DNA from 3 places in the Micromonospora sp. NPDC049366 genome. Region 2 is predicted to be linked to each of the others. Evidence: predicted binding sites of a transcription regulator. Region 2 holds the regulator's gene; each other region holds the start of a gene.

Region 1 (6,372 bases), on a different contig from region 2:
GGGGCGACGTCCTGCTCGCGGGAGGTCTGGGTCTCGCCGGTGTTGTCGGTGGCACGGACCTGGAGGCGGTGCTCCCCCGGCGTCGCGTCCCAGGCCCACGACCACTGGACCCAGGTGTCCACCGAGACGGTCGGCGCCAGCTCCGCCTCCTGCCACGGCCCGTCGTCGACGCGTACCTCCACCCGTTGGACGCCCCGGTGCTGCGCCCAGGCCACTCCGGCCACCATCACCCGGCCCGCGGTCAGCCGGTTGCGCCTGCGGGGCGTGTCGATCCGCGCCTGGGTCTTGATCGGCCCCTGCGCCGACCACCCCCTCGGCACCCAGTAGGCGTCGAAGTCCGCGAAGCTCGTCAGCTCCAACTCGGTCACCCACTTGCAGGCCGACACGTACCCGTAGAGCCCCGGCACCACCATCCGCACCGGGAACCCGTGCTCGACCGGCAGCGGCTCGCCGTTCATGCCCACCGCCAGCAGCGCGTCCCGCCCGTCGCGCAGCGCCGCCGTCGGGGTGCCGCAGGTCCAGCCGTCGACCGAGCGCCCGACCACCTGGTCCGCGCCATCCTCCGGCTCGACCTCGTCCAGCAGGTCCTTGATCGGTACGCCGAGCCAGCGCGCGTTGCCGATCAGGTCCCCGCCGACCTCGTTGGACACGCAGGCCAGCGTCACGTAGCGCTCGACCATCGGCCGGGCGAGCAGGTCGGCGAAGCTCAGCGTGAGCGGCTTGCGGACCCGTCCGTGGATGCGCAGCCGCCACGTCTCCGGGTCCACCTGCGGCACCACGAGCGCCGTGTCGATGCGGTAGAAGCCGAAGTTCGGCGTCACGTACGGCGCGAGCTGGGTCAGGGACAGGTCGGCCCCGGCCGGCACCGCGGGGGCGGGCGAGACCGGTGCGGGCAGCACCACCGCCTCCCGGGCCGCCGACACCCCCCGACGGCCGGCCAGCCAGCGGCCACCGAACCCGCCCGCGGCCGCCGCACCGAGCAGCACCCCGGCGCCGGTCAGGAACCGCCGCCGGGACTCCGGGTCGGTGACCTCCAGCGGCCCCCCGCCCGCGGCACCAACCGGGGTGCCGCTCGGGGTGGCGGCCGGGGCTGGTCCGGAACCGGCCCGACCAGATCCGGTCCCGGCCTGATCCCCTCCGGTGCCGGCCTGGCCCCCTCCGGTCCCGGCCTGGCCCCCTCCGATCCCGGCCCGGTCCGGCACGGCCGGCGGACCGCTCGCGCCCTGTCGAGCTGCCCCAGAGATGGGGCGCCCCATTTCCGGGGCAGCTTGACAGGACCCGGACACCTCTTCAGCGGGGACCGCCGCCGACGTCCCCGCGCCCCCGCCGGGGGCGGCCGGTGGGGTCCACGGCCAGGGGTCGAGCTCCAGCGGGCCGGCGACGAACGCCCACAGGACCAGCGCGCCGAGCCCGGCGCCGATCAGCGTGGGCAGGGCATAGCCGGCGTCCGCGCCGGGCCGGGTCAGGGCGGCGGCCACCCCGACCGCGCCGAAGGCGGCGATGCCGGCGAGGCCGACCACCAGTCGGCGTACGGCGAGCAGGCCGATCAGCGCCGCGAAGGCCGCGAGCAGCAGCCCGGTGCCGGTCAGCAGGGCGATCTTGTCGGATCGGCCGAAGACGTCGATCGCGAACTGCTTCAGCGGCTCGGGCACGGTGTCGACGACCACACCGCCGACCGCGACCAGCGGCGCCGAGCGGGGGCCGGCCAGCACGGCGACCAGTTCCGCGGTGCCGATCGCCACCGCGGCGGCGGTGATCCCGGCCAGGGCGGCGTACCCGCGTGTCGTGGAGCTCATGCGGCCCAGTGTTTCCGATCATCCGGGCCAACCGGTAGTGACGTCAGCGTTCGGTAAGGACCCACCGACGGGTCGGGGCACACCGCCGGGTGGCGGTGTGCCCCGATCGGGCGTACGACGTGGGTCAGAAGCCCGGGCCGTGCTGGTGGCCGTGGCCGTGCGAGTGGCCGTGCCCACCGGCGGCGGCCGGCTCCGGCTCGGCCGGCTTCTCCACCACGAGGCTCTCCGTGGTGAGCAGCAGGCCGGCGATGGAGGCGGCGTTGGAGACCGCGTTGCGGGTCACCTTCACCGGGTCCAGGATGCCGGCCTTGGCCAGGTCGACGTACTCGCCGGTGGCGGCGTTGAGGCCGTTGCCCCAGTCGGCGGCGGCGACCTTCTGCACCACCACGTAGCCGTCGTGGCCGGCGTTCTGGGCGATCCAGCGCAGCGGCTCGACCAGCGCCTTGCGGACGATCGAGACACCGACCTTCTCGTCACCGGTGAAGCCGAGGTCGTCGTCGAGCGCCGGCAGGATCTGCGCCAGGGCGGCGCCACCGCCGGGCACCGTACCCTCCTCGACGGCGGCCTTGGTGGCGGCGATCGCGTCCTCGATGCGGTGCTTGCGCTCCTTCATCTCGACCTCGGTCGCGCCGCCGGCCTTGATGACGGCGATGCCGCCGGAGAGCTTCGCCAGCCGCTCGGCGAGCTTCTCCCGGTCCCACTCGGAGTCCGAGGCCTCGATCTCCTTGCGGATCTGGGCCACCCGGTCCGCGACGTCGGCGGACTGGCCGCCGCCGTCGACGATCGTGGTGTTGTCCTTGTCGACCACGACGCGGCGGGCGGTGCCCAGCACCTCCAGGCCGACCTGGTCGAGCTTGTAGCCCAGCTCCGGAGCGATCAGCTCGGCACCGGTGATGATCGCCATGTCCTGGAGCATCGCCTTGCGCCGGTCGCCGAAACCGGGGGCCTTGACCGCGCAGACCTTGAGGGTCTTGCGGATCGAGTTGACCACCAGGGTGGAGAGCGCCTGGCCCTCCACGTCCTCGGCGATGATCAGCAGCGGCTTGCTGTTCTGCAGGACCTTCTCCAGCAGCGGCAGCAGCTCCTCGATCGCGGAGATCTTCTGCGTGGTGATCAGGATGTACGCGTCCTCCAGGACGGACTCCTGCGCCTCCGCGTCGGTGACGAAGTTCGGGGAGATGAAGCCCTTGTCGAACTGGAGACCCTCGGTCACGTCCAGTTCGGTGGCGAGGGTGGAGCCCTCCTCGACGGTGATGACACCGTCGCGGCCGACCCGCTCCATCGCCTCGGCGATCAGGTCACCGATGGTGGCGTCCTGCGCGGAGACGGTCGCGACGTGCGCGATCGACTCCTTGCCGGCCACCTCGACGGCCCGGCCGAGCAGCGCCTCGGAGACCTTGTTGGCCGCCGCGTCGATGCCCCGCTTGAGACCGGTCGGGTTGGCGCCGGCGGCCACGTTGCGCAGGCCCTCGCGGACCATCGCCTGGGCCAGCACGGTCGCGGTGGTGGTCCCGTCGCCGGCGACGTCGTTGGTCTTGGTCGCCACCTCCTTGACCAGCTGCGCGCCGAGGTTCTCGTACGGGTTGGTGAGCTCGATCTCCTTGGCGATGGTCACGCCATCGTTGGTGATCGTCGGCGCACCGAATTTCTTGTCCAGGACGACGTTGCGCCCGCGCGGGCCGAGGGTGACCTTGACCGCGTCCGCGAGGGCGTTGACACCGTGCTCCAGCAGGTGCCGGGCGTCGTCCGAGAAGCTCAGGATCTTCGCCATGAATGTCCCTTCAAGCGACGGCGCCCCGGCCCGGCGAGCCGGACCGGGGCACCGAACACTGATCGGTTGCTTACTTCTCGATGACCGCGAGGACGTCACGAGCGGAGAGCACCAGGTACTCCTCGCCCGCGTACTTGACCTCGGTGCCGCCGTACTTCGAGTAGAGAACGGTGTCGCCGACCTTGACGTCGAGCGGGACACGGTTGCCGTTGTCGTCGATCCGGCCCGGGCCGACAGCGAGGACGGTGCCCTCCTGCGGCTTCTCCTTGGCGGTGTCGGGGATCACGATGCCCGACGCCGTGGTGGTCTCAGCCTCGTTCGCCTGGACCACGATCCGGTCCTCGAGCGGCTTGATCGCAACCTTGGTCGCGGTAGTCACGGGCATACCCTCCTGGGGTACTGGTTTCTGTGCTGGTCGACCAGGGCCGACCAGCGTCAATCTGCCACATGCCACCGGGCGGGGCCGTCGTCGCGGGTGCCGGTCCGCCTGGCGTTCAGCGCCCGGGCCGAGCGACCCGGAAGCTGGCACCCTCAGGGTGAGAGTGCTAATCGCAGGTTATTCCGTGGCTAGCACTCCGTCAAGGAGAGTGCCAACGCCCTCGAACCCGTGTCGCGCCCGACCTCGCCCCGCGCTGACGCACCCCGGTCCGGTCGCCCCGGCCGGGGCCGGACAATGAGCGGGTGGATCTCGACCAGCTGGCCGCACTGCGTACCCCCGAGGGGACGACCGCGCTCGACGCGGCGGCCCGGGTGGCCGGCGGCGACCCGCTGGCCGCGGCGTCGGCCCTGCGCGCGGCCGGCGTGCCGGCGGGCCTGGCGGCGGCCGCGCTGACCCAGGCCGAGCTGCGCCGCCGGGCGACCGGCAAGTTCGGGCCGGCCGCCGCCGACATGTTCTTCACCCGGCCCGGTCTGGAGCAGGCCACCCGCCGGGTGGTCGCCGACCGGCGGGCCGCGCGGCTGCGCGCCGCGGGGGTGGGCACGCTCGCCGACCTGGGTTGCGGGCTGGGCGCCGACGCGCTCGCCGCGGCACGGGCCGGCATCCGGGTGTACGCGGTCGAAGCCGACCCGCTGACCGCGGCCATAGCGACCGCCAACGTGGCGGCGGCCGGGCTGGCCGAACTGGTGACCGTGGAGTGCGGCGACGCCACCGCGTTCGACGTGAGCCGGGTCGACGCGGTGTTCTGCGATCCGGCGCGGCGGTCCTCCGGCACCGGCCGACGGATCTTCGACCCGAGCGCCTACTCGCCGCCGTGGGACTTCGTCGTCGGCCTGGCCGAGCGGGCACCCCGCACGGTGGTGAAGGTGGCCCCCGGAATCGACCACGCGCTCATCCCCGCCGGAGCCGAGGCCGAGTGGGTCGGCGTCGACGGCGACCTGGTCGAGGCGGCGCTGTGGTGCGGTCGGCTCGCCGAGGTGCCCCGTCGGGCCACCCTGCTCCGGCCGGAGCCGCCGGCCGGTGGGTCGACCTCCGTCGTCGAGCAGCTCACCGGTGGAGGCGACCGCGAGGCGACGGTCGGCCCGGTACGGCGTTTCCTGCACGACCCCGACCCGGCCGTGGTCCGCGCCCACCTGGTCGCCGAACTGGCCGACCGCCTCGACGCCACGCTGGGCGACCCGGAGATCGCCTACCTGTACGCGGACACCCCGGCGACCAGCCCGTTCACCCGCTGCCTGGAGGTGACCGACGTGCTGCCGTTCTCCCTCAAGCGACTGCGGGCGCTGCTGCGCGAGCGGGGCGTCGGCCGGGTGGAGATCCTCAAGCGCGGTTCGGCACTGACGCCGGAGCAGCTCCGGCGGGACCTGCGGCTGGCCGGTGCCGCCCCGGCGAGTCTGGTGCTCACCCGGGTCGCCGGGGCGCCGACCGTCCTGGTGTGTCAACCGGTGGCCGGCTAGGTTGTTGATCGTGGCGGGACAGGGCACACCGGCGACGGCACTGCTGGCGAAGCGGAAGATCGCTCACCGCACGCACCCGTACACCGTGGACCCGGACGCCGCCAACTACGGCGCGCTCGTCGCGGCGGCCCTCGGCGTGCCCCCGGAGCGGGTCTTCAAGTCGCTGGTCACCGAGGTCGACGGGGCGCTCACCGTCGCGGTCGTGCCGGTGACGGGTGAGCTGGACCTCAAGGCGCTGGCGGCGGCCGTGGGCGGCAAGCGGGCGGCGCTCGCGGACCGGGTGCTCGCCGAGCGGGCCACCGGCTACGTACGCGGCGGAATCAGCCCGCTCGGTCAGCGCAAGCGGCTGCCCACCGTGCTCGACGCGTCGGCGTTGGACTTCGTCACCGTGTACGTCTCGGCCGGACGGCGCGGCCTCCAGCTCGAACTGGCCCCGGCCGACCTGGTCGCGCTGACCGACGCGCGGACCGCCTCGCTCGCCACCCGCTGACCGCCCGGCGCCGCCGGGCCGACCCCGGGACGGACATTCCCGCCGGCCAAAGATCTCCATTGTGGACAGATCGCTCCGCCGTGACCCGTCGGACCCATGACGCCCGTCACGGGCGGCCGTCACCACGGGGAATGGGGGTTTCCTCCGGAGCGGCAGCGACGGATGGAGAACGTTTTCGTAGTTGGTGACCTGGGAGTGACGGGCGCGTTGCCGAATTGTTACCGGCCCCAACAAACTCGCCACCTCGGCGCTCTTGTGCCCCAGGTGTGACCGGGAATACGTTGCCGGGCACAACAAAAACAAACACCAATCCCCCACCCCGAAAGGACCCTGCACATGCGTAAGGGGCTCCTCACCTTCGCCGCCGTGGGCCTCCTGGCCACCGGCAGCATGGCCGCGTGCGGCGACAACTCCGGTGACGG
Region 2 (6,372 bases):
ACGCCCTCCCTCCCCTCGTCGGAGAGGAAGTAGGTGGTCGACAGCGCGGCCAGGTCGGCGACCTCGGCCCGCAGGTCGGTGGCCGCGGGGCGGCGCAGCAGCCGCTTCGCCCCGGCCAAGGCGCCGGGGGCGCCGCGCACCAGGGAGGCGCAGTACCGCTCCACCGCGGCGTCCAGCCCGTCGGCCGGCACGGCCGCCGTCACCAGCCCGATCTCGGCGGCCCGCCGGCCATCGAAGGTGTCCCCGGTCAGGTACAGCTCGGCCGCGGCGCGCGGGTGCAGCCGGGGCAGGACGGTCGCCGATATCACCGCCGGGATCACGCCGATCCGCACCTCGGTGAAGGCGAAGGTCGCCTCCTCGGCGCAGACCGCCAGGTCCGCCGCCGCGATCAGACCCAGCCCGCCGGCCCGGGCCGGCCCGGCCACCCGGGCGAGCACCGGCTTCGGGCACTCCCACACCGCGGCCAGCACGTCACCGAGCATCCCGGCCGGCACGGTCCCGCTGGCGTACGCGGCGGCGGTCTCCTTCAGGTCCGCTCCCGAGCAGAAGACCGGCCCGGTGTGGTCGAGCACGACCATCCGGACGGCCTCGTCCGCGACCGCCGCGGCCAGCCCGTCGAGCAGCTGCCTCATCAGCGGCGTGGAGAGCGCGTTGCGGTTGTGCGGGCTGTCCAGGGTGAGGGTGGTCACCCCGCGGGCCGTGGCGACCCGCACGAGCACGTCGGGAGAGGTCATGCCGGGCACACTAGTGGCCATGCCCGGCGTGCTTCCAGAAGGTGAGACGGTCCCCGTCGACGGATCGCTGCCGCCCACGGCGACTGCCGCGGTCGGCGAGCGCGGCTTCGGCGTGTACGTCCACGTGCCGTTCTGCGCCAGCCGCTGCGGCTACTGCGACTTCAACACGTACACGGCCGCGGAGCTCGGCGGCGGGGCGAGTCGGGACGCGTACGCCGACACCGTGCTCGCCGAGCTGCGGCTGGCCGCCCGGGTGCTCGGCGACACCCCGCCGAAGCGGGTCGACACCGTCTTCGTGGGCGGCGGCACCCCCACCCTGCTCCCGCCCGACGACCTGGCCCGGATCCTCGACGCGATCGACCGCACCTGGGGGCTGGCCGCCGACGCCGAGGTGACCACCGAGGCCAACCCCGAGTCGGTCAACCCCGCCTCGCTCAAGACGCTGCGCGCGGCCGGCTACACCCGGATCTCCCTGGGCATGCAGTCCGCCTCGCCCGGGGTGCTGGCGATCCTCGACCGTACGCACAGCGCCGGGCGGGCCACCGCCGCCGCGCTGGAGGCGCGCGACGCCGGTTTCGACCACGTCAACCTGGACCTGATCTACGGGACGCCGGGGGAGAGCGCTGAGGACTTCGCCGCCTCGCTGGACCAGGTGGTGGCCGCGGGCGTCGACCACGTCAGCGCGTACGCCCTGATCGTCGAGGACGGCACCCGGCTCGCCGCCCGGATGCGGCGCGGTGAGCTGGCGTACCCCAGCGACGACGTGGCGGCGGACCGCTACCTGGCGGCGGAGGCCGCGCTCGACGCGGCCGGCTTCTCCTGGTACGAGGTCTCCAACTGGGCCCGTACGCCCGCCGCCCGGTGCCGGCACAACCTGCTCTACTGGAGCGGAGCCGACTGGTGGGGCCTCGGGCCCGGGGCGCACAGCCACGTCGGCGGGGTGCGCTGGTGGAACGTCAAGCACCCGACCGCGTACGCCCAGCGGCTGGCGGCCGGGGCGTCACCCGGCCTGGCCCGGGAGGTGCTGAGCCGGGACGAGGCGCACATGGAGGACGTCATGCTGCGGCTGCGGCTCGCCTCGGGGCTGCCGCTGGACGTGCTCGACGACGCCGGGCGGGCCGGGGCCGAGCGGGCGCTGGCCGACGGGCTGCTCGCCCCGGCCGAGTACGCCGCCGGTCGCGCCGTGCTCACCCTGCGCGGGCGGCTGCTCGCCGACGCCGTCGTGCGTGACCTGCTGCCCTGACCGCGTCGGTCAGGGCAGGCGCGGTGCCCGACCGGCCGGGGGAGCGGCCGGCCGGGGTCACTTCACGAGGTTGACGGACATCGGGTAGCGGTAGAGCTGCCCCTCGTTGGCCTTGATCCCGGCGAGGATGCCGAAGAGCGTGCCGAGGATGACCGCCGCGCCGACACCGAGGAAGCCGATCAGGATGCAGGAGAGCACCCAGCCGACCAGCCCCACGATCGACCAGACCAGTTGGAAGTTGAGCGCCGACACGGCGTGCGCCCGGACGGTCGGTGACTGGTTGCCGCGGGCCAGCAGGGCGACCAGCGGGGCGATCCAGCCGAGGACCCCGGCGCTGAGGAACATGCCGGCGGCACCGCCGAAGTGGGCGACGAGCGCCCAGGTCTTGTCCTCGTTGCCGCCGAACGGGCCCCCGGGGGCGCCGCCGTAACCGCCGCCGTAGCCACCGGTCGGGTAGCCACCGCCCGGCGGGGGGTAGCCGCCACCGGGGGGTGGGTAGCCGCCCGACGACGGTTGGTCACCAGCGGGCGGCGGATAGCCACCGGGTGGGGGATAGCCGCCCGGGCCGGGTGCCCCGGACAGTGGTGCGGTGGGGGGTTCGTCCCCGGCGGACGGGCCGGGGGCGGCCGACGGCGGATACGGCTGGTTGTCGCCGGGCCCTGCGGCGCCGGGAGGGCGAGGTGGTTCAGTCATGAATGTCACGGTAGGGGCCGTCGGCAACGCCGCACCAGAGCGACATCGCCCGGCTCGCCGGTCCGTTCGGCCCGCGTCCCGCGGTGACGTGGGCGGGGCCGCACCGGCGGTCCGTCGTTGATCATCGCGTCGGCGGGCTCGCCGACGTAGACTGGCACTCGCAACAGACGAGTGCCAGGATGTCGTCCGCCGCCGCCCACAGCGGCGGCCGATGCGCGTAGGAGGTGGGGAGGATGGGTCTCGACGACCGGAAGCTCGCCGTGCTCCGCGCGATCGTCGAGGACTACGTCGCGACACAGGAACCGGTCGGCAGCCGCGCGCTGGTCGAGCGCCACCAACTGGGTGTCTCGCCGGCGACGGTCCGCAACGACATGGCGGTGCTCGAGGAGGAGGGCTACATCCGGCAGCCGCACACCAGTGCCGGCCGGGTGCCCACCGACCGCGGCTACCGCCTCTTCGTCGACCGGCTCTCCCGCGTCAAGCCGCTGAGCCCGGCCGAGCGCCGGGCGATCGAGCGCTTCCTGGTCGGCGCCGTCGACCTGGACGACGTGGTGCACCGCACGGTCCGCCTGCTGGCCCAGCTGACCCGGCAGGTCGCCGTCGTGCAATATCCCAGCCTGGCCCGCTCGACGGTCCGCCACCTGGAGCTGGTGCCCATCTCGACCACCCGGCTGATGCTGGTCATGATCGCCGACACCGGGCGGGTCGAGCAGCGGCTCGTCGAGATGCCGGCGCCGATCCTCGCCGACGACGTCACCGACCTGCGCCGGCTGGTCAACGAGAAGCTGGTCGGCAGCCGGTTCTCCGACACGCCGCCGCTGGTGCAGGCGCTGGTCGACGAGGCCCGCCCCGACCAGCGTCCGGCCATGGCGACCCTCGCCACGGTCCTGCTGGAGACGCTGGTCGAGCGCCACGAGGAGCGGATCGCGCTCGCCGGCACGGCCAACCTGACCCGGGGTGGCCTGCTGGATTTCCAGGGCTCGCTGCGGCCGATCCTCGAAGCGCTCGAGGAGGAGGTCGTGCTGCTCAAGCTCATCGGCGAGACCGAGCCCAGCACCACCCGGGTGCTGATCGGCGACGAGAACGAGATCGACAACCTCCGCGCCGCCTCGGTGGTGAGCACCGGCTACGGGCCGGGCGCCACCATCGTCGGTGGCCTGGGGGTGCTGGGGCCGACCCGGATGGACTACCCCGGCACCATCGCCACGGTGCGGGCCGTGGCACGCTACGTGGGCGACCTGCTGGCCCAGAACTGACCGCAGCCAAGGCCGACGACCGGCGCAACGCGAGACGAACATGAGGACACGGAACGCAGTGGCCAGGGACTACTACGGCATTCTCGGTGTGAGCCGGGGAGCCTCCGACGACGAGATCAAGCGCGCCTACCGCAAGCTGGCGCGCCAGTTCCACCCGGACGTCAATCCGGATCCGGAGGCCCAGGAGAAGTTCAAGGACATCAACGCCGCGTACGAGGTCCTCTCGGACGACCGGAAACGGCAGATCGTCGACCTGGGTGGCGACCCGCTCGCCCCGGGTGGCGGGGGCGCCGGCGGCCCGGGTGGCCCCGGCGGCGCCGGCCCGTTCGTCGGGTTCCAGGACATCATGGACGCCTTCTTCGGGGGCGCGGCGGGCGGCTCGCGCGGCCCGCGTCCGCGTACCCGTCCGGGGGCCGACGCGATCCTGCGCCTCGAACTGGACCTGCACGAGACGGCGTTCGGCGTCGAGGCGCCGATCACCGTCGACACGGCCGTCCTCTGCACCACCTGCTCCGGCGCCGGCACGGCGGCGGGCACCCACCTCGCCACCTGCGAGGCGTGCGGCGGTCGCGGTGAGGTGCAGTCGGTGCAGCGCACCTTCCTCGGCCAGGTGGTCTCCGCCCGGCCGTGCACCGTCTGCCAGGGCTACGGCACCACCATCCCGCACCCCTGCCCGACGTGCGCCGGCGACGGCCGGGTGCGTACCCGCCGCTCGCTGACCGTGAAGATCCCGGCGGGCGTCGAGGACGGCATGCGGATCCGACTGGCCCAGCAGGGCGAGGTCGGCCCGGGCGGTGGCACCGCCGGCGACCTCTACGTCGAGATCCACGAGCGGCCACACGACGTCTACTCGCGCAAGGGCGACGACCTGCACTGCCGGGTGACCGTGCCGATGACCGCGGCGGCGCTCGGCACCCGGCTGACGATCAAGACGCTGGACAGCGAGGAGACCGTCGACGTGAAGCCCGGCACGCAGCCGGCCAGCACGCTGCGGCTGCGCGCCCGCGGTGTGCCGCACCTGCGCGGCACCGGCCGGGGTGACCTCTACGTCCACCTCGACGTGCGCACCCCCACCAAGCTCGACGCCGACCAGGAGCGGATGCTGCGGGAGTTCGCCAAGACGCGGGGCGAGGAGGTCGCCGAGCTGAGCAAGCAGGGCGGCTTCTTCTCCCGCATGCGCGACGCCTTCAACGGTCACGCCTGATCCGGCCGGCCTCCATCCTGGCCGTGCCTTGATCCTGGCCTCGCCCTGACGTGGTCGGGTCTTGATGTGGCCTAGCCGCCCCGGCGTCCGTCGGGGCGGCTAGCCTGACCGTCGTGTCCGCGCCACTGTTCCTCGTCGAGTCGCTGCCCACCGCCGATTCCCTGACCCTCGGTGGCCCTGAGGGGCACCACGCGGCCACCGTGCAGCGGCTGCGGGTCGGGGAGGAGCTGGTGCTCGCCGACGGCCACGGCGGCACCGCCACCGCCGTGGTCACCGCCGTCGGCCGGGGAAGTCTGGATCTCGACGTCACCTCCCGGGCGTACGCGGACGCGCCCGTACCGCGGCTCGTGGTGGTGCAGGGCATCGCCAAGGGCGACCGGGGCGAGCTGGCCGTGCAGGCCATGACCGAGGTCGGCGTCGACGAGATCGTCCCCTGGGCGGCATCCCGGTCGGTGGCGCAGTGGCGCGGCGACCGGGGCGTACGGGCCCGGGACAAGTGGGTGGCGACCGCGCGGGAGGCGGCGAAACAGGCTCGCCGTCCGTGGCTGCCGGTGGTGGCCGGCGCCCCCGACGAGTCGACCACCCGGGTGGCGCGTCGGATCGCCGGTGCCGCTGCCGCGTTCGTGCTCCACGAGGAGGCCGACGAACGGCTCACCACCGCCGACCTGCCCGACCTGGGGGAGATCGTGCTGGTGGTCGGGCCGGAGGGCGGCATCGCCCCGGCCGAGCTGGACGCCTTCGCCGAGGCCGGCGCCCGCCCGGTGCGCCTCGGTCCGTCGGTGCTGCGCACCTCCACGGCGGGCGTGGCCGCCCTGAGCGTGCTCGCCACCCGCCTCTCCCGCTGGTAACCGCGCCCGCTGCCCTGCCCCGCGCCCGCGCCCCGCGCCCGCGCCCCGCGCCCTGCCCGGCGTCGATCATGCAGTTGTGGTGCCGCACAAAAGCGGCGAGGCGGTTGATACTGGGCACCACAAGTGCATGATCGTCGGGAGCGGGAGCGGGAGCGGGAGCGGGAGCGGGAGCGGGAGCGGGAGCGGGGTCAGCTGCGCAGGTAGGAGGCGCCGTTCAGGTCGACGATGGTGCCGGAGGCCCACTCCGCCTCGGGGGAGGCGAGCCAGTGCACCGCGGCGGCGATCTCCTCCGGCCGCGCGACCCGGTTGAACGGGCTCTGCGCGCGGACGGCCGCACCGCGCTCGGCCTTCAGGTGCTCGTTGGTCATGTCGGTCTCGACGAAGCCGGGTGCCA
Region 3 (6,372 bases), on a different contig from region 2:
CCCCGTACGACCGGGTGCATAAACGGCGCAACCAGCGTCCGCTGCCGACCTGACCGGTGACGACGAACGGGGCGGGCCGCATCAGCGGCCCGCCCCGTTCCCGGTCGGAACTGGACTCAGAAGTCCATGTCCCCGCCACCCGGGCCAGCCGGGGCGGCCGGGGTCTTCTCCGGCTTGTCCGCGACGACGGCCTCGGTGGTGAGGAACAGCGCCGCGATCGACGACGCGTTCTGCAGCGCCGAGCGGGTCACCTTGGCCGGGTCGATGATGCCCGCGGCCAGCAGGTCGACGTACTCGCCGTTGGCGGCGTTGAGGCCGTGGCCGGCCTCCAGGTTGCGAACCTTCTCCACCACGACGCCGCCCTCAAGGCCGGCGTTGACGGCGATCTGCCGCAGCGGGGCGTCCAGCGCGATCTTGACGATCTGCGCGCCGGTCGCCTCGTCGCCGACCAGGTCCAGCTTGTCGAAGGCGGTCTTGCCGGCCTGCACCAGCGCGACGCCACCACCCGGGACGATGCCCTCCTCGACGGCGGCCTTCGCGTTGCGGACGGCGTCCTCGATGCGGTGCTTGCGCTCCTTCAGCTCGACCTCGGTGGCCGCGCCGACCTTGATCACCGCAACACCGCCGGCCAGCTTGGCCAGCCGCTCCTGCAGCTTCTCCCGGTCGTAGTCGGAGTCGCTCTTCTCGATCTCGGCCCGGATCTGGTTGACCCGGCCCTGGATCTGCTCGGCGTCACCGGCGCCGTCGACGATGGTGGTCTCGTCCTTGGTCACCACGACCTTGCGGGCGTGGCCCAGCATGTCGAGACCGGCGGCGTCGAGCTTGAGGCCGACCTCCTCGCTGATGACCTGACCACCGGTGAGGATGGCGATGTCGGTGAGCATGGCCTTGCGGCGGTCACCGAAGCCCGGCGCCTTGACGGCGACCGACTTGAAGGTGCCCCGGACCTTGTTGACCACCAGGGTGGCCAGGGCCTCGCCCTCCAGGTCCTCGGCGATGATCAGCAGCGGCTTGCCCGACTGCATGACCTTCTCGAGGATCGGGAGCAGGTCCTTCACCGACGAGATCTTGCTGTTGACGATCAGGATGTACGGGTCGTCGAAGACGGCCTCCATACGCTCCGGGTCGGTCATGAAGTACGCGGAGATGTAGCCCTTGTCGAAGCGCATGCCCTCGGTGAGCTCGAGCTCCAGGCCGAAGGTGTTGCTCTCCTCGACGGTGATGACGCCTTCCTTGCCGACCTTGTCCATCGCCTCGGCGATGATCTCGCCGACGCTGGTGTCACCAGCCGAGATGGAGGCGGTGGAGGCGATCTGCTCCTTGGTCTCCACGTCCTTGGCGAGCTTCAGCAGCTCCTCCGAGACGCTGGCCACGGCCGCCTCGATGCCCCGCTTCAGGGCCATCGGGTTGGCGCCGGCGGCCACGTTGCGCAGACCCTCACGGACCAGGGCCTGGGCCAGGACGGTCGCCGTCGTCGTGCCGTCACCGGCCACGTCGTCGGTCTTCTTGGCGACCTCCTTGACCAGCTCGGCGCCGATCTTCTCGTAGGGGTCCTCGAGCTCGATCTCCTTGGCGATGCTCACACCATCGTTGGTGATGGTGGGGGCACCCCACTTCTTCTCGAGCACGACGTTGCGGCCCTTGGGGCCGAGGGTCACCTTGACGGCGTCAGCGAGCTGGTTCATGCCCCGCTCGAGGCCGCGGCGCGCCTCTTCGTCGAACGCGATCATCTTGGCCATACGGCGTTGTCCTCCTGGACACTCACGGGCCACCCGAGTGTGTGTCCCGGATGGGCCGCCTGGTGTACGCACCTTGGGACGTCGCCACCTGGCGACGACGACGTCCTTCGGCCGGGCCGGATAGCCCGCGACGACCGGCCATGTGTCGCCCCGGCGTCTCCATGCCGGCGCAACCTGGCCCCACCGTCCCGACCATTGGCACTCACGGTATGCGAGTGCCAATGACTTGTTTAGCACTCTCCCATGCCGAGTGCAAGCACGACCGCCCCGCTCAGCCGAGTTCCGCGGCCAGGCGGGCGCTGTTCACCGGCGCCTCCTGCCCCCGTTGCTCGGCGTACGTCACGACCAGCCCCACGAGCTGCGCAAGATGGGCGGGCAGGGTCAGCACGGCGGTGACCGCGATCACGGCCACCACGCCCGCCGCCGACCCGGCGCTGCCGAACGGATCCGTGCCGAACAGGGCCGTGCCGACGCCCTCCAGCATCGAGACGACGAAGCCGAACACGATCACCGCACCGAACACCAGCGCCACCCGGCCCAGGAGCATCCCCAGCCGGTCGTGGAACATCCGGAACGACCGGCCGATGGGGTTGTCCCGCTCGTACAGGTAGACCGGCCCGGCCATGCTGAGCGCGAACGCGAGGTAGACGCCGGGGAGAACGCAGAAGCAGAAGCCGAGGCCGACGAGGACGGCGATCAGCAGGGTCCAGCCCCAGAGGCCGAGGGCCCGGCGCAGGCCGTACCGCAGCGCGGCGCCCAGAGCGACGGGCTCCCCGGCGGCCTGGCGGGTGACCACCCAGGTGCCGGCCGCCCAGCCGAGGCCCTGCACGAACCCGAGCACGAGACTCCCGCCGATCAACACCAGGAGCATCGTGCCGAGATCGCTGACGAAGTTGTCGGGCAGCGCCGCCGGGTCACCGCCGGTCGAGGCCTCCCACTCGGCGCTCGGGTCGATCCCGTAGGAGAGCACCGACAGCGCCGCCGCGGGCAGCACCTGGGTGAGCAGGAGAATGGGCAGCAGGATCCGCCAGCCGCGCCGGACCGCGCCCAGGCAGCGGTCGAACCACCCGGCCAGCCCGAGGCCGGGTGCGGTGACCAGCGGGTCGGAGGGGTCGAGGCCCGGCGAGTGCCAGCCCGGCGCCGACATACCCGGATACCAGTGCTGGCCGCCGTAGGGGACGCCCGGCGGGAAACCTGCACCCGGCGGATAGGCGGCGCCCGGCGGATAGCCGGCGCCAGCCGGGTAACCGGCCGTCGGCACACCGGGCGGTGGACCCCAGCCCTGCGGGACGGTCGGATCCCAGCCCGGCTGGCCCTGCGGCGCGGCCGGGCCCCAGCCCGGCTGGCCCTGCGGCGCGGCCGGGCCCCAGCCCGGCTGGCCCTGCGGCGCGGCCGGGCCCCAGCCCGGCTGCGGGCCGGCCTGCCCCTGCGACACGGTCGGATCTTCGCCCGGTTGGTCGCCGTGCGGCGCCGTGGGGCCCCACGGAGGCGGGGCACCGGACGGATCGGACGGGCCCGGGGGCGGGGCAGCCGGGGGTGGCTGGTCGGACATGAACCCTCCTCAGCGACAGCTGGGTACGGCTCACGATCTTCCCGGCTGACCGCCCTGCGGCGCAGCCCCCGTCCGGCCGGTCTGACGGCGACCGGCACTGACACCGGTCGGACCCGCCCAGGGTCGCCCGGCCGACGGGGCCGGTCAGCCGATGACGCGCACGCGCTCGGCCTGGGGGCCCTTCTGGCCCTGGGCGATCTCGAACTCGACCCGCTGGCCGTCGTCCAACGCCTTGTAGCCGTCCATCTCGATCGCGGAGAAGTGGACGAAGACATCCTGCCCGCCGTCGACGGCGATGAAGCCGTAGCCCTTTTCGGCGTTGAACCACTTCACGGTGCCCTGTGCCACGGTGCACTTCCTCACTCTGCGCGGCGCTCCACAACCGGGCTGCCGGCACGCCGGCACCCCGCACCACCGGCCCAGCGATCGGCGACGGCCGCTGAATTTCCGGTGACCGAAATCGCACGCTACACGAGGCGTGACGACCGTGCACGACCACAAATCGGGCATATTCCGGTACGCCCCGGCCCTGTTCCGGACGGCCGTGGTCAGGCGGCTCGTCGATGCGGCTGATTCATGCCGATGATTGCCGTCACCGGGAGCGGACCGGGTGGGAACCGGCGTGCGGACCCCGGAGCAGACGTCGGGACAGCCGCCGGCCGATCGACCCCGCGGGGCCGTCCCGCGCGGGTAGCCGGCCCACCGTGCGAGCCCGCCTGCCGGAGACCGGCCCGTGGCGGCCGGCGCGGCGGGAACCACCGCCGGGCACTGTGGTACGCATGCGGGCATGATGACCGCTCCGAGCCGACGCCGACAGCAGGCGGAGATCCGGCGGGTCCGGCCCGCCGACGCCGCACGGATGCGGGCGCTACGGCTGGAGATGCTCGCCGACGCGCCGCTGGCCTTCCTGGAGACCCTCGCCGACGCGGCGGCCCGCCCGCACGCCGAGTACGCCGCCCGGGTCGCGTACACCTCGCAGGGCTCGGACACGGCGCAGTTCATCGCCGACCCGGGAGGCCGGCTGGTCGGGCACGCCGGGGGCACGGTCACCCCGAGCGAGCCGGGCCTGACCGTCATCTACGCCGTCTACATCACCCCTGCCTGGCGGGGCGGCGGGCTGCTGGGCGAGTTGGTCGACGCGGTGGCCGCCTGGTCGCGCGCGTGTGGCCGGCCGGAGCTGATGATGGAGGTCGTGGTCGGCAACGACCGGGCTTACCGCGCCTACCAGCGGCTGGGCTTCGTGGACACCGGCGTGCGGGTGCCGCACCCCACCATCCCCGCCCTGACCGAGCTGCGAATGCGCCGCCCGGCCTGACGGCCGCCCGCCCCAGCCGCGTTGATCATGAAGTTGTCGCGCGCAGCCACGGCGTGTCGCGGCGTGTCGCGGCAACAACTTCATGATCAACGGCGGCCCGGGGGGTGATCCGGGGGGGGTGGGGTCAGGCGTGGCGGCGTGACTGGACGATGCGGAACCGGTTCGCCACGTACGCGCCATCGGTGAGGGCCGCGTTCGCGGCCGCGTTGGCACCGCTGCCGTGGAAGTCGGAGAACGCGGCCGACTGGTTCACGAACACCCCGCCGGTCAGGTTGCACGACAGGTGCACGCCGACCTCGATCGCCACGTCCTCGGCGGCGTCCAGGATCGCCTCGTCGGTGGAGTAGACCCCGGCGGTGAGCGCGCCCTTCTCGCCGACCGTCTTCCGCATGATCTCCAGGCTGTGCGCGGTGGAGTCGGTGGCGATGGCGAACGCGATCGGCCCGAACCACTCCCGCCCGTAGGTCGCCGTGTCGTCCGCGGCGAGCTTCACGATGGTCGGCGTACGCACCACCGCGTCGGGGAAGCTCGGGTGCTCGACCGTACGCGACTCCAGCACCGGCTCGCCGACCTTGGTCACCTCGTCCAGCCGCTCCAGCACCCCGTCGTTGACGATGGCGCCGGTGAGCTCGACGCCTCGGGCCGGGTCGGCGGTGAGCTTGCCGACCGCCGCCGCGATGCCGCCGGCCACCTCGTCGAAGCTCTTGTGCCCCTGGTCGGTCTCGATGCCGTCCCGGGGGATCAGGATGTTCTGCGAGGTGGTGCACATCTGCCCGCTGTACAGGGTCAGCGTGAAGCCCAGGTTGCGGCACAGACCGGCGAAGTCGTCGGTGGAGTCGATGACGACCGTGTTCAGGCCGGCCTTCTCGGTGTAGACGGCCGCCTGGCGGGCGTTCGCCTCCAGCCAGTCGCCGTACTCGGTGGAGCCGGTGAAGTCCACGATCTTCACCGCCGGGTGCAGGGCCAGGGTCGAGGCGAGCTTCTCGCCCGGCGCCTCCGCCGCGAGCAGCACCAGGTTGGGGTCGAAGCCGGCCTCGGCGAGCACCTCACGGGCGTAGCGCACGGTGACGGCGAGCGGGAGCACGGCACGCGGGTGCGGCTTGACGATCACCGGGTTGCCGGTGGCCAGCGACGCGAACAGACCCGGGTACGAGTTCCAGGTCGGGAAGGTGTTGCAGCCGATCACGAGGCCCACCCCGCGCGGGACCACGTGGAACGTCTTGGTCATCCGCAGCGGGTCGCCCTTGCCGGCCGCCTTCTCCCAACCGGCGGTGCCCGGGTGCCGGGTCATCTCGGCGTAGGCGTAGGCGAGCGCCTCCAGCGCCCGGTCCAGCGCGTGCGCGCCGCCGGCCTGGAACGCCATCACGAACGCCTGGCCGCTGGTGAACTGCACCGCGTTGGCCAGCTCGAAGACGTGCTTGTGCAGCCGGTCGAGGATCTCCAGGCAGACGCCGATCCGGGTCTGCGGGCCGGCGTCGCGCCAGGCCGGCAGCGCGGCGCCGGCGGCGGTGACGAGCTGGTCGGCGTCGGCGTGCGGGTAGCGCACGGACAGGTCCAGCCCGAAGGGGCTCGTCTCGGTGGCGACCCGGTCGCCGTCACCCGGCTGATCGAGGGGGAAGTCGCCGCCCCGGTACGCCTCGAAGGCGGCCTTCCCGTCGGCGGCGGCGGTCTCGCCGTACACCCGGGGGCTGGGTGATTCCGGGTAGGCGGACCAGTACCCGCGCTCCGTGATGGCGGTCAGCGCACGGGTGAGGGTGTCGGCGTGC

The links. The regulator HrcA, encoded in region 2, represses chaperone genes, less so after heat shock. The targets are predictions, from matches to a motif close to GGTTNGCACNCTCNNNNNGAGNGTGCNAACC.
Region 1: the regulator HrcA is predicted to act here: its motif matches at 4,088-4,118, upstream of groES (co-chaperone GroES).
Region 3: the regulator HrcA is predicted to act here: its motif matches at 1,933-1,963, upstream of groL (chaperonin GroEL).

What each region holds. Positions count from the first base shown of each region.
Region 1 covers NZ_JBITMV010000001.1:624,894-631,265, reverse strand. The annotation lists gene ACIBTV_RS03035 (molybdopterin-dependent oxidoreductase) at 1-1,574, opposite strand, end outside; gene groL (chaperonin GroEL) at 1,921-3,567, opposite strand; gene groES (co-chaperone GroES) at 3,638-3,952, opposite strand; gene ACIBTV_RS03020 (methyltransferase domain-containing protein) at 4,249-5,460, shown strand; gene ybaK (Cys-tRNA(Pro) deacylase) at 5,471-5,950, shown strand; gene ACIBTV_RS03010 (sugar ABC transporter substrate-binding protein) at 6,287-6,372, shown strand, end outside.
Region 2 covers NZ_JBITMV010000016.1:152,262-158,633, reverse strand. The annotation lists gene ACIBTV_RS22935 (enoyl-CoA hydratase-related protein) at 1-734, opposite strand, end outside; gene hemW (radical SAM family heme chaperone HemW) at 754-1,977, shown strand; gene ACIBTV_RS22925 (DUF4870 domain-containing protein) at 2,035-2,670, opposite strand; gene hrcA (heat-inducible transcriptional repressor HrcA) at 2,904-3,926, shown strand; gene dnaJ (molecular chaperone DnaJ) at 3,985-5,130, shown strand; gene ACIBTV_RS22910 (16S rRNA (uracil(1498)-N(3))-methyltransferase) at 5,244-5,978, shown strand; gene ACIBTV_RS22905 (SDR family NAD(P)-dependent oxidoreductase) at 6,167-6,372, opposite strand, start outside.
Region 3 covers NZ_JBITMV010000001.1:296,014-302,385, reverse strand. The annotation lists gene ACIBTV_RS01390 (hypothetical protein) at 1-53, shown strand, start outside; gene groL (chaperonin GroEL) at 117-1,739, opposite strand; gene ACIBTV_RS01380 (hypothetical protein) at 2,011-3,174, opposite strand; gene ACIBTV_RS01375 (cold-shock protein) at 3,436-3,639, opposite strand; gene ACIBTV_RS01370 (GNAT family N-acetyltransferase) at 4,079-4,606, shown strand; gene paaN (phenylacetic acid degradation protein PaaN) at 4,731-6,372, opposite strand, start outside.